One region of the Rugamonas sp. GW822-FHT03B10 genome, then DNA from elsewhere that is predicted to be linked to it. Evidence: predicted binding sites of a transcription regulator. Region 1 holds the regulator's gene; the other holds the start of a gene.
What was found. The regulator FliA, encoded in region 1, starts transcription of late flagellar genes. The targets are predictions, from matches to a motif close to CTAAAGTTTNNNNNNNNNNNGCCGNTA.

Region 1 (5,904 bases):
CTGGAAAAATCGATGTCGCGGGCCTTGTAGTTAGGGGTGTCGCCGTTGGCGATGTTGGACGCAAGCACCGTCTGGCGCTGCGAGCGCAAGCTCAGCGCGGCCTCGTGAAAGCGCAGGTAATCGTCGAGTTTCCCTAACATGGCAGGCTCCAAAGTGTGCGTCCCACCCGTTGGGCATGGACGAACTGGTGATGACAGGAGCCATCATACGGCCGCTTGCCCGGCGGCAATCGAACGATAAGGCCGTGCTTTTCCGCCCTATTCCGGGCTTGCCGGTTGGCGGACCGGACTATGATGGCATCATTCCAGGGACCTCCACACCATGAAACCATCGTTACTCGCCACCTTGCTGCTGACCCTGTGCGCCGCCGGCGCCCACGCCGACACGGGCGCCGCGCGCCAGGACGCCGCCGCCCTGCGCCACAGCGTGGAGCAATTCCTGCAGACGCAGACGGCCGGTCTGCCGGGCCGGGCCAAGGTCACTGTGGGCGCGATCGACGCCCGCATGGCCCTGCCCGCCTGTCCGGCGCCGCAAGCGTTCCTGATGCCGGGCAGCCGGGCCTGGGGCAAGACCACGGTGGGCGTGCGCTGCGCGGCGCCGCAATGGACCATCTACGTGCAGGCCAACGTGGGCGTGGTGGCCGATTACATCGCCAGCGCCGTGCCGCTGGCCCAGGGCCAGACCATCGAGGCCGGCCAGCTGGTGGCCGTGCAGGGCGACCTGACCACCATGCCGGCCGGCATCGCCACCGACATGGCGCAGGTGGTCGGCCGCTACCCCAACGCCTCGCTGCCGTCGGGCACGCCGCTGCGGCTCGATACGCTCAAGAGCCGGCCCGTGGTGCAGCAAGGCCAGCTGGTGCGCCTGGTGTCGAGCGGCAACGGTTTTTCCGTCTCGGCCGAGGCGCGCGCCGTGAGCACGGCCGGCGACGGCCAGGTGGTGCAGGTGAGAACTTCTGGAGGGCAACAAATCAGCGGGATCGCCAGGGCCGGCGGTCTGGTGGAAGTCGCGTTCTGAACAAATATGGGTTCTTTGCGGCAAGGCACGCTAAAGTTTATTCAAGCGCCGCCGTTATAGACTCATATCCCGGAGTCCAGGACTTCGATCAGACGAGGATGATGCTGTGAAAATCAACGATACACTCAAGAGCACCCCCGGCTTGCCGACGTCGCCTGCGGGCGCGTCCAACGCCCGCGGCGCTGACAAGGCGGCCGCGACCCCGGCCGCGACGGACAATGTACGCCTGTCGCCGCAAGGCCAGGCATTGGCGGCCAGCGCGACCGGCGGCGGCAGCGCCGTGTTCGACACCAAGAAAGTCGAACGCATCAAGCTGGCCATCGCCGACGGCCAGTTCCAGGTCAATTCGGAAAAAGTGGCGGACGGACTGCTGGACACGGTCAAGGATCTGCTGCACTCAAGGAAACGTTAGGATAGCCCCATGCAAACCGTCGACCCGATACAGCTGCTGCGCGAAGAACAGCGCCTGATGACCTCCCTGCTGGACGTGCTCAAGCAGGAACAGCGGCATCTGGTGGCGGCCCACATCGACGGCTTGACGGCCTTGACGCCGGAGAAATCGGCGCTGGTCGGCCAGATGGCCGGCCTGGCCAAGCAGCGCCACAACGCGCTGGGCGCGGCCGGTTACGCGCCGCAGGAAGCGGGCATGACGCAGTGGATCGCCGCCAGCGGCGACAGCGCCGTCGCCCAGCTGTGGCAGACCCTGCTGGAGCAGACGCGCGAAGCGAAGGAACTGAACCGCATCAACGGCATGCTGATCAACAAGCACATGAGCCACACCCAGGGCGCGCTGCAAGCGCTGCGCCCGCGCGCGGCCGCCAGCAGCAGCTTCTACGGCCCCAGCGGCCACGCCACCACCTCCACCACCAGCCGCGGCTTCTTCGCCGGCTAAGCACAAACCGGCAAACCGGGGTCAGGTCATGCGATCAAACAACTTGCACGCAAGTTGCTTGATCGCATGACCTGACCCCGGTTTTTTTATCTTTATTGGGGTTTGATGGCCGGCGTCGGCAATTCCGTCACCGTGTCGGGCAGGCCGGACAGGATGGTGACGGCCACCCGCCGGTTGCGCGCCCGGCCCTCGACCGAGGCGTTGGACGCCACCGGGTGGTTGGCCGCGTGGCCGACGGCCGTCAGCCGGGCCGGCGCCACGCCGGCGTCGATGAACAGCCGCACCACGCTGGCCGCCCGCACCGACGACAACTCCCAGTTCGACGGATACACGCTGTTGCGGATCGGCTGGTTGTCGGTGTGCCCCTCCACCTGCACGTCGTGGCTGTCATCCTTGAGCAGCACGGCCACCGCCCGCAGCGCTTCCGTCGATGCGGCCGTCAGGCGCGCGTCGCCCGGATCGAACAACACGCTGGCGTTGATCTCCACACTGACCCCGCGGCTGTTCTGCGTCACCCGCACCTTGCCCTCCTTGACCAGCGGCGCCAGCGTCGACAGCAGGTCCTGCGCCAGCTTGGTCATGTGTTCCTTTTCCTTGCGCAGCAATTCGGTGCGCCGGCGCAGGCCGGGATTGGGGATGGGCAGGTTCTGCACCTGGGTGGTGATGGGCTTGGCCGCGCCGGCCCCGCCGAAGGCGTCGCCCAGCGCGTCCGAGAACACCTGGTACTTGCCGATGTTGACCGACGACACGGCGTACATGACGACGAAGAAGGCGAACAGCAGCGTGATGAAGTCCGAATACGAGATCAGCCAGCGCTCGGGGTTCTCCACCTCCTCGTCGAACTTCCTGCGCGCGCGCCGGTATTGCATGTCACAGTTCCCGTAGCAGCGTGGCCACGCGCTCGTCGATCACGCGCGTGTGGTCGCCGGTGGCGATGTCGTGGAACACGGCGGCGGCGATCTCCTGCTGGTGCACGGCCTGGGTGACGATGGCCTTGAGCTTGTTGGCCACCGGGTACAGGAACAGATTGGCCAGGCCGACACCGTAGATGGTGGACACGAAGGCGACGGCGATGCCCGAGCCCAGCTTGCTGGGGTCGGTCAGGTTCTCCATCACGTGGATCAGGCCCAGCACGGCGCCCAGGATGCCGATGGTGGGCGCATAGCCGGCCGCCGACTCCCAGATCCGCACGGCCTGCCGCTGCTCGGTCTCGTAGGCCGTGATCTCGGTGTCGAGGATGTGGCGCAGCTTGTCGGGCGCGATGCCGTCGACGATCAGGCGCAGCCCCTTGGCGTTGAACTTGTCCTTGGAGGCGAGCATGTAGCGCTCCAGCGCCAGCAGGCCGTCGCGCCGCGCCGCCAGGTTCCAGGCGTTGATCTCGCGCGCCAGCGCGGCGCGGTTGTCGGGCGGCGGCGAGAACACCAGGCGCAGCATGCGCAGCCCGCGCCAGAAGGTGGGCGGACGGGTCTGCAGCAGCACGGCGCCGAAGGTGCCGACGATGACGATGGCGAACGCGGCCGGCTGGATCAGCGATCCGAGCTTGCCCCCTTCCAGCCCCTGGCCGACGACGATGCCGGCCAGCGCCAGCAGCACCCCGGCTACGCTGGCCCAGTCCAAGACCGCTCCCGTAAGGTGGCGCGCAGCCGCGCCACGGCTTGCGTGTGCAACTGCGACACGCGCGATTCCGACACGCCCATGACGGCGCCGATTTCCTTCAAGTTCAATTCCTCTTCGTAGTACAAGCCCATCAGGATCTTCTCGCGCGGCGGCAGGGCGTCGATGGCGTCGATCACGGCCTGGCGGAAGTCGCCGTCGAGCAGCGAGCGCAGCGGGTCGCTCTCCTCGTCCGAGCAATAGCGGTCGAGGAAGCTGTCGTTGCCGTCGTCGTCGTGGAAGTCCTCGTAATAGACCAGCTGGTGGCCGCCGCCGTCGGACAGCATCTCCTGGTAGTCGGCCAAGGACATCTTGAGCATCTTGGCCACCTCCGATTCCGTCGGCGGATGGCCGAGGCGCTGCTGCAGCGTGCTCATGGCCGTCTCGATCTTGCGCATGTTCTGGCGCATCGAACGCGGCAGCCAGTCGCTGTTGCGCAACTCGTCGAGCATGGCGCCGCGGATGCGCAGCACGGCATAGGTTTCGAACTGGGCGCCATGGGTTTCCTCGTAACGGCTGATGGCGTCGAGCAAGCCTATCATCCCGGCCTGGACCAGATCGTCCACCTCGACGCTGGGCGGCAGCTTGGCCTTCATATGGTGGGCGAGACGCTTAACCAGCGGCATGTGCTCCGTCAGCAAGCTGTCTCTGCTCGGTTTCCCTTTGACCGTGTACATAAATTCTTGTTATTCGTTAGGCGCTGAATTGATGCTGGCTCCCCGCGCGCATGGAAGGCGAGCCGGCCAGCGCAAACCGCCCCGCCAGTTGACGAAACGCGACCGAGGCGCCGGCCAGCGGGAAGGCGTCGACCACGGCCCGCCCCAGGCGCGCGGCCCGCTGCAGGTATTCGTCGGCCGGCACCGAGCCCATCGATACCAGGTTGACCGCCAGGTAACGGCTTGCCGCTTGCGCCATGTTATCGTATACCACCTTTGCTTCCGTTTCGGAAGCCCCGGTGACGAGAATTCCGAACGGGCGCCGGCCCAGCTCGTGGTTCAGGCGCTTGATCATGGCGTAGGCGGCCGTGATGGAACGGGCGTTGTTGGACACCTGCACCACGATCTCGGCGCTGGCCATGACCGGCACCGGGAACGCGCCGCCGTCGAATTCGCCGTCGACGATCACCATGCCGGTCTGGCGCACCAGCACGTCGAAGGCCTTGGCCAGCCGGCGCGCCTCGTCCGGGCCGCGGCGCGCCTCGCCGCGCGTCATCGAGGCCACCGTGAAGCCTTGCGGCGCCTCGTACAGCACCTGGTTCAGCGCGCACTCCTGGCGCGCCACGTTGAGCAGGCTGGCGCCGTCGTCGAGCCCGAGGCGCGAGGCCACGCCATGGGCGCTGGCGCAGGCATCCATCAGCAGCACGTCGTTGCCGGCGCGGGCCAGCGAGGCGGCCAGGTTGACCAGCATGGCGGCCTTGTCGTCCTGCGGCGTGGCCGACAGGAAGGTGACGATGCGTGGCGTGGGGCCGGCCAGCATCCGGCGCAGGCCTTCGGCCTGGTCGAAATCGAAGTTAGCCAAGGTGCACCTCGCGCAGCGAGCCGTCGGCGCCGGCGTTGGACATCAACAGCGGCAATTCCGCGTCCAGGTACTGGCCGGGGATGGCGTCGCGCTTGAGCTTGAAGGCGCGGTCGATCAGCCAGGCCGGGTCGGCCAGGTGCAGGTCTTCCGGCACGCGCTGGCCGTTGGAGACGTAGAACAGGTTCAGCTTCTGGCGGATCACCACGTCGAGCACGTTGCCGATGGCGGCCGCCTCGTCCAGCTTGGTCATGATGCAGCCGGCCAGGCCGCTGCCCTGGTAGGCGCGCACCACTTCGTTCAGGGTTTCCTGGGTGGCTGTGGCGTTCAGGCACAGCACGCGCTTGACGTCGGCGCCGGCGCCTTGCAGCATGGCCACCTGCTCGGTCACCATCTGGTCGCGCTGGCTGACGCCGACCGTGTCGATCAGCACCGTGTGCTTGTTCTTCAGTTCCTTGAGCGCGATGCGCAGGTCGGCCTCGTCCTTCACCGAGTGCACCATCACGCCCAGGATCTTGCCGTAGATGCGCAGTTGCTCGTGGGCGCCGATACGGTAGGCGTCGGTCGTGATCAGGGCCAGCTTGTCGGCGCCGTGGCGCATCACGCAGCGCGCGGCCAGCTTGGCGGTGCTGGTGGTCTTGCCCACGCCGGTGGGGCCCACCAGCGCGAACACGCCGCCCTGGTCGATCAGCGCGTCCTCGTTGGCCATGGTGCTCAGGTTGCGGGTCAACACGGTCTTGATCCAGCGCATGCTGTCGGCCGCGTCGCGGCTGGCCGGCAGTTTTTCGATCAGGTAGCGCGCCAGGCTGGCGGAAAAGCCGGCCGCC
Region 2 (5,904 bases), on a different contig from region 1:
GGCGATGAGGCCACCAGGTTTGGGTGCACACCGGCCGCGCCATGCGTCGGCCTCGAAGCGCGATGCTTTGACCCTGCCTTCTTGTATAACCGGGAGTAAGCATATGCAGATCAATATCAACACCGATAAAACCATCGAACGTCATGCAGGCCTGGACGAACATGTGCAATCTGTCGTCAGCGCCGCCCTCAGCCGGTTTGGCGAGCATATCAGCCGGGTCGAAGTCCACCTTAGCGACAACAACAGCCAGAAATCGGGCGACGGCGACAATCGCTGCCTGATGGAAGCGCGCGTGACCGGCTACCAGCCGATCGCCGTGAGCGACCACGCCGCCACGCTGCACCAGGCCATCAGCGGCTCCGCCGACAAGCTCAAGCGCGCCATCGACAGCGCCCTAGGCCGCCTGTACGACAGCAAACTGCGCGCCACCGTCCCGGATGGCGCCACCGAAGCGGCTGACTGATACGGCCCGGACGGCCCGCCGCCACGACGCGCGGCGCGCCGTCAGCGCTGCGCCAGCTGGCGCAGATAGCGCAATCCCTGCAGCGACCGGCTGCCATACCACGACATCATCTCCCCATCGACCAGCAGCACCGGCTTGCCGATCTGGCGCTCCAACGCATCGCAATGCGCGTCCGTGAAGCGGTACGGTTCGCTCGACAACAGCACGCCGTCGATCGACGCCAGCAGTTCCGGCGTCCACGCGAAGCGCGGATAACGGCCCTCCCCCAGGTCCGGCACCTGCCAGCCGATCTCGGCGAGCATGCTGGCGATGTAGGTGTCGCGCGACACGCTCATCCACGGATCCTGCCAGATGCAGTACAACATGGTCTGCGGCCGCGCCGGCGCCGCCGCCTGCCGCGCGCGCAGCGCCCGGTGTTCCTCCTCGAACGCGGCGCACCACGCCTGCGCCCGCTCCTCAGCGCAGAACACCCCGCCCATCAAGCGCGCCAGCGCCACGTTGTCGTAGGGCTGGTTCGGATGGGTGACGACGATGTGGGGCACGAATTCGGCCAGCGCATCGACCGTGGGCTTCTCGTTCTCGTCGATGTTGACCACCAGGTGGGTGGGCGCCAGCTGGCGGATCTTGTCCAGATTGACGTCCTTGGTGCCGCCGATCTTGGGGATGGCCTGCACCACGTCGGCCGGATGGATGCAGAACCCCGTGCGGCCGACGATCCGGCCCGCCAGGCCCAGCTCGCACAGCAATTCCGTGATGGAGGGCACCAGCGATACGATGCGGGCCTGTGGCGCGGCCTCGTGTGGCTGGCCGATGGCGTCGATGAAGCTCATCCGATTTGTCCCGGTAGCGAAGAATGTCGCTATTGAAACACGGCGACCAACCAAGGTCAAAAGCCCCCCCAAACCGGGGTCAGGTCATGCCTTCGCGCAAACTGCCCGGAGGCATGACCTGACCCCGGTTTGGGCCTTACGGGCCGTGGCAACATTGTTTGCGCTATGATAATGCCCAAGGCTTGCATGTTGGCAGCCGCGTTCCCCCTGAAAGACGATCGTGAAACACATCAGCACCTTTGGCGCGTCCGGCCATCAGCTCAGCGAACTGCACCTGTTCCGCGGCTCCGATGACGCGCCCGCCATCGCGCGGCGCCTGGCCGGCTGCGCCGTCATCCGGGTGGAGGCGGGCCAGCCGGTGGCCCACGGCCAGCAGGCCCGGCTCTACATCGTGCTGCGCGGCGCGTTGGCGGTGGCGGCCGACACCCGCACCGGCATGGCCGACGGCACCGTCAGCAAGGTGCTGCCGGGCGAAAGCGTGGGCGAGCAATCGGTGCTGGACGAGGAAGCCAACCTGGCCTCGATCACGGCGCTCGAGCAGAGCGACTTGCTGGTGATCGAAGCCGATCTCGTCTGGCAGCTGATCGACGCCTCGAACGCGCTCGCGCGCAACCTGCTGCGGCTGCTGTCGTTCCGCATCCGCGCCGCCAACGCCCAGTTGCGCCGGCGCCAGAAGCTGGGCGAGTTCTACCGCCAGCTGTCGATGATCGACGGCCTCACGGGCCTGTACAACCGGGCCTGGCTCAACGATGTGCTGCCGACCATGGTGGCCACGGCCCACGCGGCCGGCACGCCGCTGGCGCTGATCATGATCGACCTCGACCACTTCAAGAGGTTCAACGACAGCCATGGCCACCTGGCCGGCGACCAGGCGCTGCGCACGGCGGCCCAGGTGCTGAGCGGCGCGCTGCGCCCCACCGATTGCGCGGTGCGCTATGGCGGCGAGGAAATGATGGTGCTGCTGCCCGACACCAGCGACAAGGTGGCCAGCACCGTGGCCGAGCGGCTGTGCGAACGGATGCGGCAAGCCGTCGTGTTCGGCGACATGCGGCTGCCGCTGCCGCACATCACGGCCTCGCTGGGCGTGGCCACCCTGCAAGCGGACCAGGATGAGCAAGCGCTGATCGCGGCCGCCGACGCCGCCCTGTACCGCGCCAAGGAGGCGGGCCGCAACCGCGTGGCCCTGCAACAGCTGGCGGCCTGAGCGCTCACCCGGCCGCGCCGGCCGCCGGCTTGGCCACCACCGATGCCTGGGCCGACACGGACGCCGTCTGCGTGACGGCCGCCGTGGCCGGCGCGGTCGCCTGCGTTGCCGGTGTCGCCTGCGCCGGCGTCGCCGACGACGCGCCGGACTTGCGCTGGGCCGCCTCGAAATCGGCGTAGCCTTTCTGCACCAGTTCGTAGGTCTTGTCGACGTTGCCGGCGATGTCGCCGTTCAGCACGTTCAGGCCGGTGAGGATGTCGCGCGCCTCCTTGAAGCCCTGCTCCATCCCGCCCTTGATGGTGGCCATGAAGTTGGTCAGCATCTGCTCCGGGTCCTCGCCCGCGTGCTGCTTCTGGTAGGCGCCATAGAACGCCGTCGACAGCGCCACGATGCGGCCCGCCGTGCCCTCCGGCGTGTTGTCCTGCCCCATGGCGTTCTGGATCGCGTTGTCGCCGAACTGGCCGCGCAACGCCTCGTTGATGCCGGTCAGCGCCGACTTGAGCAGCAGCGCCAGCGGATCGTCCTGGGCGCCGATCGACACCGTCAGCGACGCCTGCACGATGGACGCGTTCAGTTGCAGCTTGGCCTGGGCGGCCGGCGCCGGTCCGGCCCCGTCCGTCTGCTGGCTGGCCGCCACGCCGGCCGGGGCGGTCGGCGCCGCCACGGTGGCGTTGACGGAAACGTGATTTGACATGATGGCGCTCCTTGCCCCAGCATACTGGACAGACTGGCGACCGGCGGCCATGCCACCGGACGCGGCGGATCGGGCGCACGCGGCGCTGCCGGGGTGTCCGCAGGCGTTGCCCGACCGCTCACCTTATACTATCGGCCCGCGGCCAGAAAACTGCAGTATTTTCGACAATTCCATGACCACCCATACCTTCCTTTGGCACGACTATGAAACCTTCGGCGCGCAGGCGCGCCGCGACCGCCCCGCCCAGTTCGCCGCCATCCGCACCGATGCCGACCTGAACGAGATCGGCGAGCCGATCATGCTCTACTGCAAGCCGGCCAACGATTTCCTGCCCGACCCACAATCGTGCCTGATCACCGGCATCACGCCGCAGCAGTGTCTGGAATGGGGCGTGCCGGAACACCAGTTCGCGGCCACCATCGAGCAGGCGTTCTCCAAGCCGGGCACGGTGGGCGTCGGCTACAACACCATCCGTTTCGACGACGAGATCACCCGTTTCATGTTCTGGCGCAACCTGATCGACCCGTACGCGCGCGAATGGCAGCACCAGTGCGGCCGCTGGGACTTGCTGGACGTGGTGCGCATGACCTATGCGCTGCGGCCGGAAGGCATCGCGTGGCCCACGCGCGAGGATGGCAAGCCGAGCTTCCGGCTCGAACACCTGGCCGCCGCCAACGGCCTGCTGCACGAGGCCGCGCACGACGCGCTGTCGGACGTGCGCGCCACCATCGCGCTGGCGCGCCTGATCAGGCAGAAGCAGCCCAAGCTGTTCGATTTCTGCTTCGCGCTGCACAAGAAGGACCGCGTGGCCGACGAGATCGGCATGCATCTGGCGCCGGCGCTGCGCGCGCCGTTCCTGCACGTGTCGGGCATGTTCCCGGCCGAGCGCGGCTGCCTCGGCATCGTGTGGCCGCTGGGCGTGCATCCGACCAACAAGAACGAGGTGCTGGTGTGGGACTGCAGCCACGACCCGCGCGAGCTGGCCGCGCTGGACGCCGACACGATCCGCCTGCGCCTGTTCAGCAAGGCCGACGCGCTGCCCGAAGGCATGACGCGCCTGCCGATCAAGAGCATCCACCTGAACAAGTCGCCGATGCTGGTGTCCAACCTGAAGACGCTGTCGCCGGCCATGGCGGCGCGCTGGGGCATCGATGTCGAACAGTGCCGCGCCAACGCGGCGCTGGCGGCGGCCGTGCCGGACATGGCGGCCATCTGGGCCGAGGTGTTCCAGCGGCCCGGCGCGCCGGCGCTGGATGTGGACGAGGATTTGTACAACGGCTTCGTGGGCACGGGCGACCGCCGCCTGCTGGAATCGCTGCGCAAGGAAAGCCCGGCCAGGCTGGCCACGCTGTCGCCCGTGTTCGACGACGCGCGGCTGGCCGAACTGCTGTTCCGCTACCGCGCCCGCAACTTCCCCGAGACGCTGTCGGCGGCGGAGATGGAACACTGGGAACAGCACCGCGCGGCGCGCCTGTTCGATGGCGAGGCCGGCGCGCGCACGGTCGATCAACTGTTCAGCGAAATCGACCAGTTGCAGGAAACGGCCGACGAGCGCGGCGAGCACATCCTGGGTGAGTTGTACGACTACGCGGAGATGGTGGCGCCGGCGCGTCATTGACGGTCGGCGCCCGGCCCGACCCACGGCACAGGGCCGCGGGTCGAGCTGAAGACGCCTTAGCCGGCGCGGTACTGATTGATGGCGTCGCGCGTCTCCAGCGCCACGCGGCGGGCGGCGGCGGCGAAGTCCTCGCCGGCCTGCTGCGGCGCGTACAGGATGGCGCGCGAGGAATTGATCATCATGCCGTGGCCGCCGGCCGTGCGGCCCGCGCGCACGGTGGCCGCGATGTCGCCGCCCTGGGCGCCGATGCCCGGCACCAGCAGCGGCATGTCGCCGACGATGGCGCGCACCTGCGCCAGTTCCTCCGGGAAGGTGGCGCCCACCACCAGCGCGCACTGGCCGTTGCTGTTCCACTTCTCGGCCACCAGGCGCGCCACGTGCTGGTACAGCGGCTTGCCATCCACGTTCAGGAATTGCAGGTCGGAGCCGCCCGGATTGGACGTGCGGCACAGGATGATGACGCCGCGCTCGCTCCACTCCATGTAGGGCTCGACCGAGTCCGAGCCCATGTAGGGGTTGACGGTGACGGCGTCGGCGCCGTAGCGGTCGAACGCTTCGCGCGCGTACTGGCGCGCGGTGGCGCCGATGTCGCCGCGCTTGGCGTCGAGGATCAGCGGAATGTGGGGGTAGTTGGCGCGCGCGTAGGCGCAGATCTGTTCCAGTTGCTGTTCGGCGCCCAGCGCCGCGAAGTAGGCGATCTGCGGCTTGAACGAGCAGGCCAGGTCGGCGGTCGCGTCGATGATCTCGCGGCAGAACTGGTAGATGCCGTCCGGCGCGGACTGGAAGCGGGCCGGCAGCTTGGCCATGTCGGGGTCGAGGCCCACGCACAGCAGGGAGTCGTTGGCCGTCCACGCGGCGGATAATTTATTGATGAAATTCACGACGGTGCCCTTTATTCGATTGCAAACCCTCAATTGTAACGCGGCCATCGGCGCCCCGCGCGAAATGGGGCGCCACGGTGGAGTAAAATCCGCTACACCATCCCCCTACCGGGCGCCACAAGCGCCCTCACCCTTCAGCATGGAAACGAGCCTATGAAACTGACAGACAAAGTTGCGATTGTGACCGGCGCCACCCAGGGCATCGGCCTGGCGT

Region 2: the regulator FliA is predicted to act here: its motif matches at 3,321-3,347, upstream of AC1RQG_RS07145 (DUF5610 domain-containing protein).

What each region holds. Positions count from the first base shown of each region.
Region 1 covers NZ_JBXANP010000002.1:608,280-614,183, reverse strand. Annotated here, with positions in the region: gene flgB (flagellar basal body rod protein FlgB) at 1-140, opposite strand, end outside; gene flgA (flagellar basal body P-ring formation chaperone FlgA) at 322-1,017, shown strand; gene flgM (flagellar biosynthesis anti-sigma factor FlgM) at 1,124-1,429, shown strand; gene AC1RQG_RS05835 (flagella synthesis protein FlgN) at 1,439-1,909, shown strand; gene motD (flagellar motor protein MotD) at 2,002-2,778, opposite strand; gene AC1RQG_RS05825 (flagellar motor protein) at 2,780-3,526, opposite strand; gene AC1RQG_RS05820 (RNA polymerase sigma factor FliA) at 3,508-4,239, opposite strand; gene AC1RQG_RS05815 (MinD/ParA family ATP-binding protein) at 4,256-5,080, opposite strand; gene flhF (flagellar biosynthesis GTPase FlhF) at 5,073-5,904, opposite strand, start outside.
Region 2 covers NZ_JBXANP010000003.1:258,832-264,735, forward strand. Annotated here, with positions in the region: gene AC1RQG_RS07130 (HPF/RaiA family ribosome-associated protein) at 104-463, shown strand; gene AC1RQG_RS07135 (helical backbone metal receptor) at 505-1,293, opposite strand; gene AC1RQG_RS07140 (GGDEF domain-containing protein) at 1,514-2,497, shown strand; gene AC1RQG_RS07145 (DUF5610 domain-containing protein) at 2,502-3,191, opposite strand; gene sbcB (exodeoxyribonuclease I) at 3,364-4,809, shown strand; gene pyrF (orotidine-5'-phosphate decarboxylase) at 4,866-5,690, opposite strand; gene AC1RQG_RS07160 (SDR family NAD(P)-dependent oxidoreductase) at 5,844-5,904, shown strand, end outside.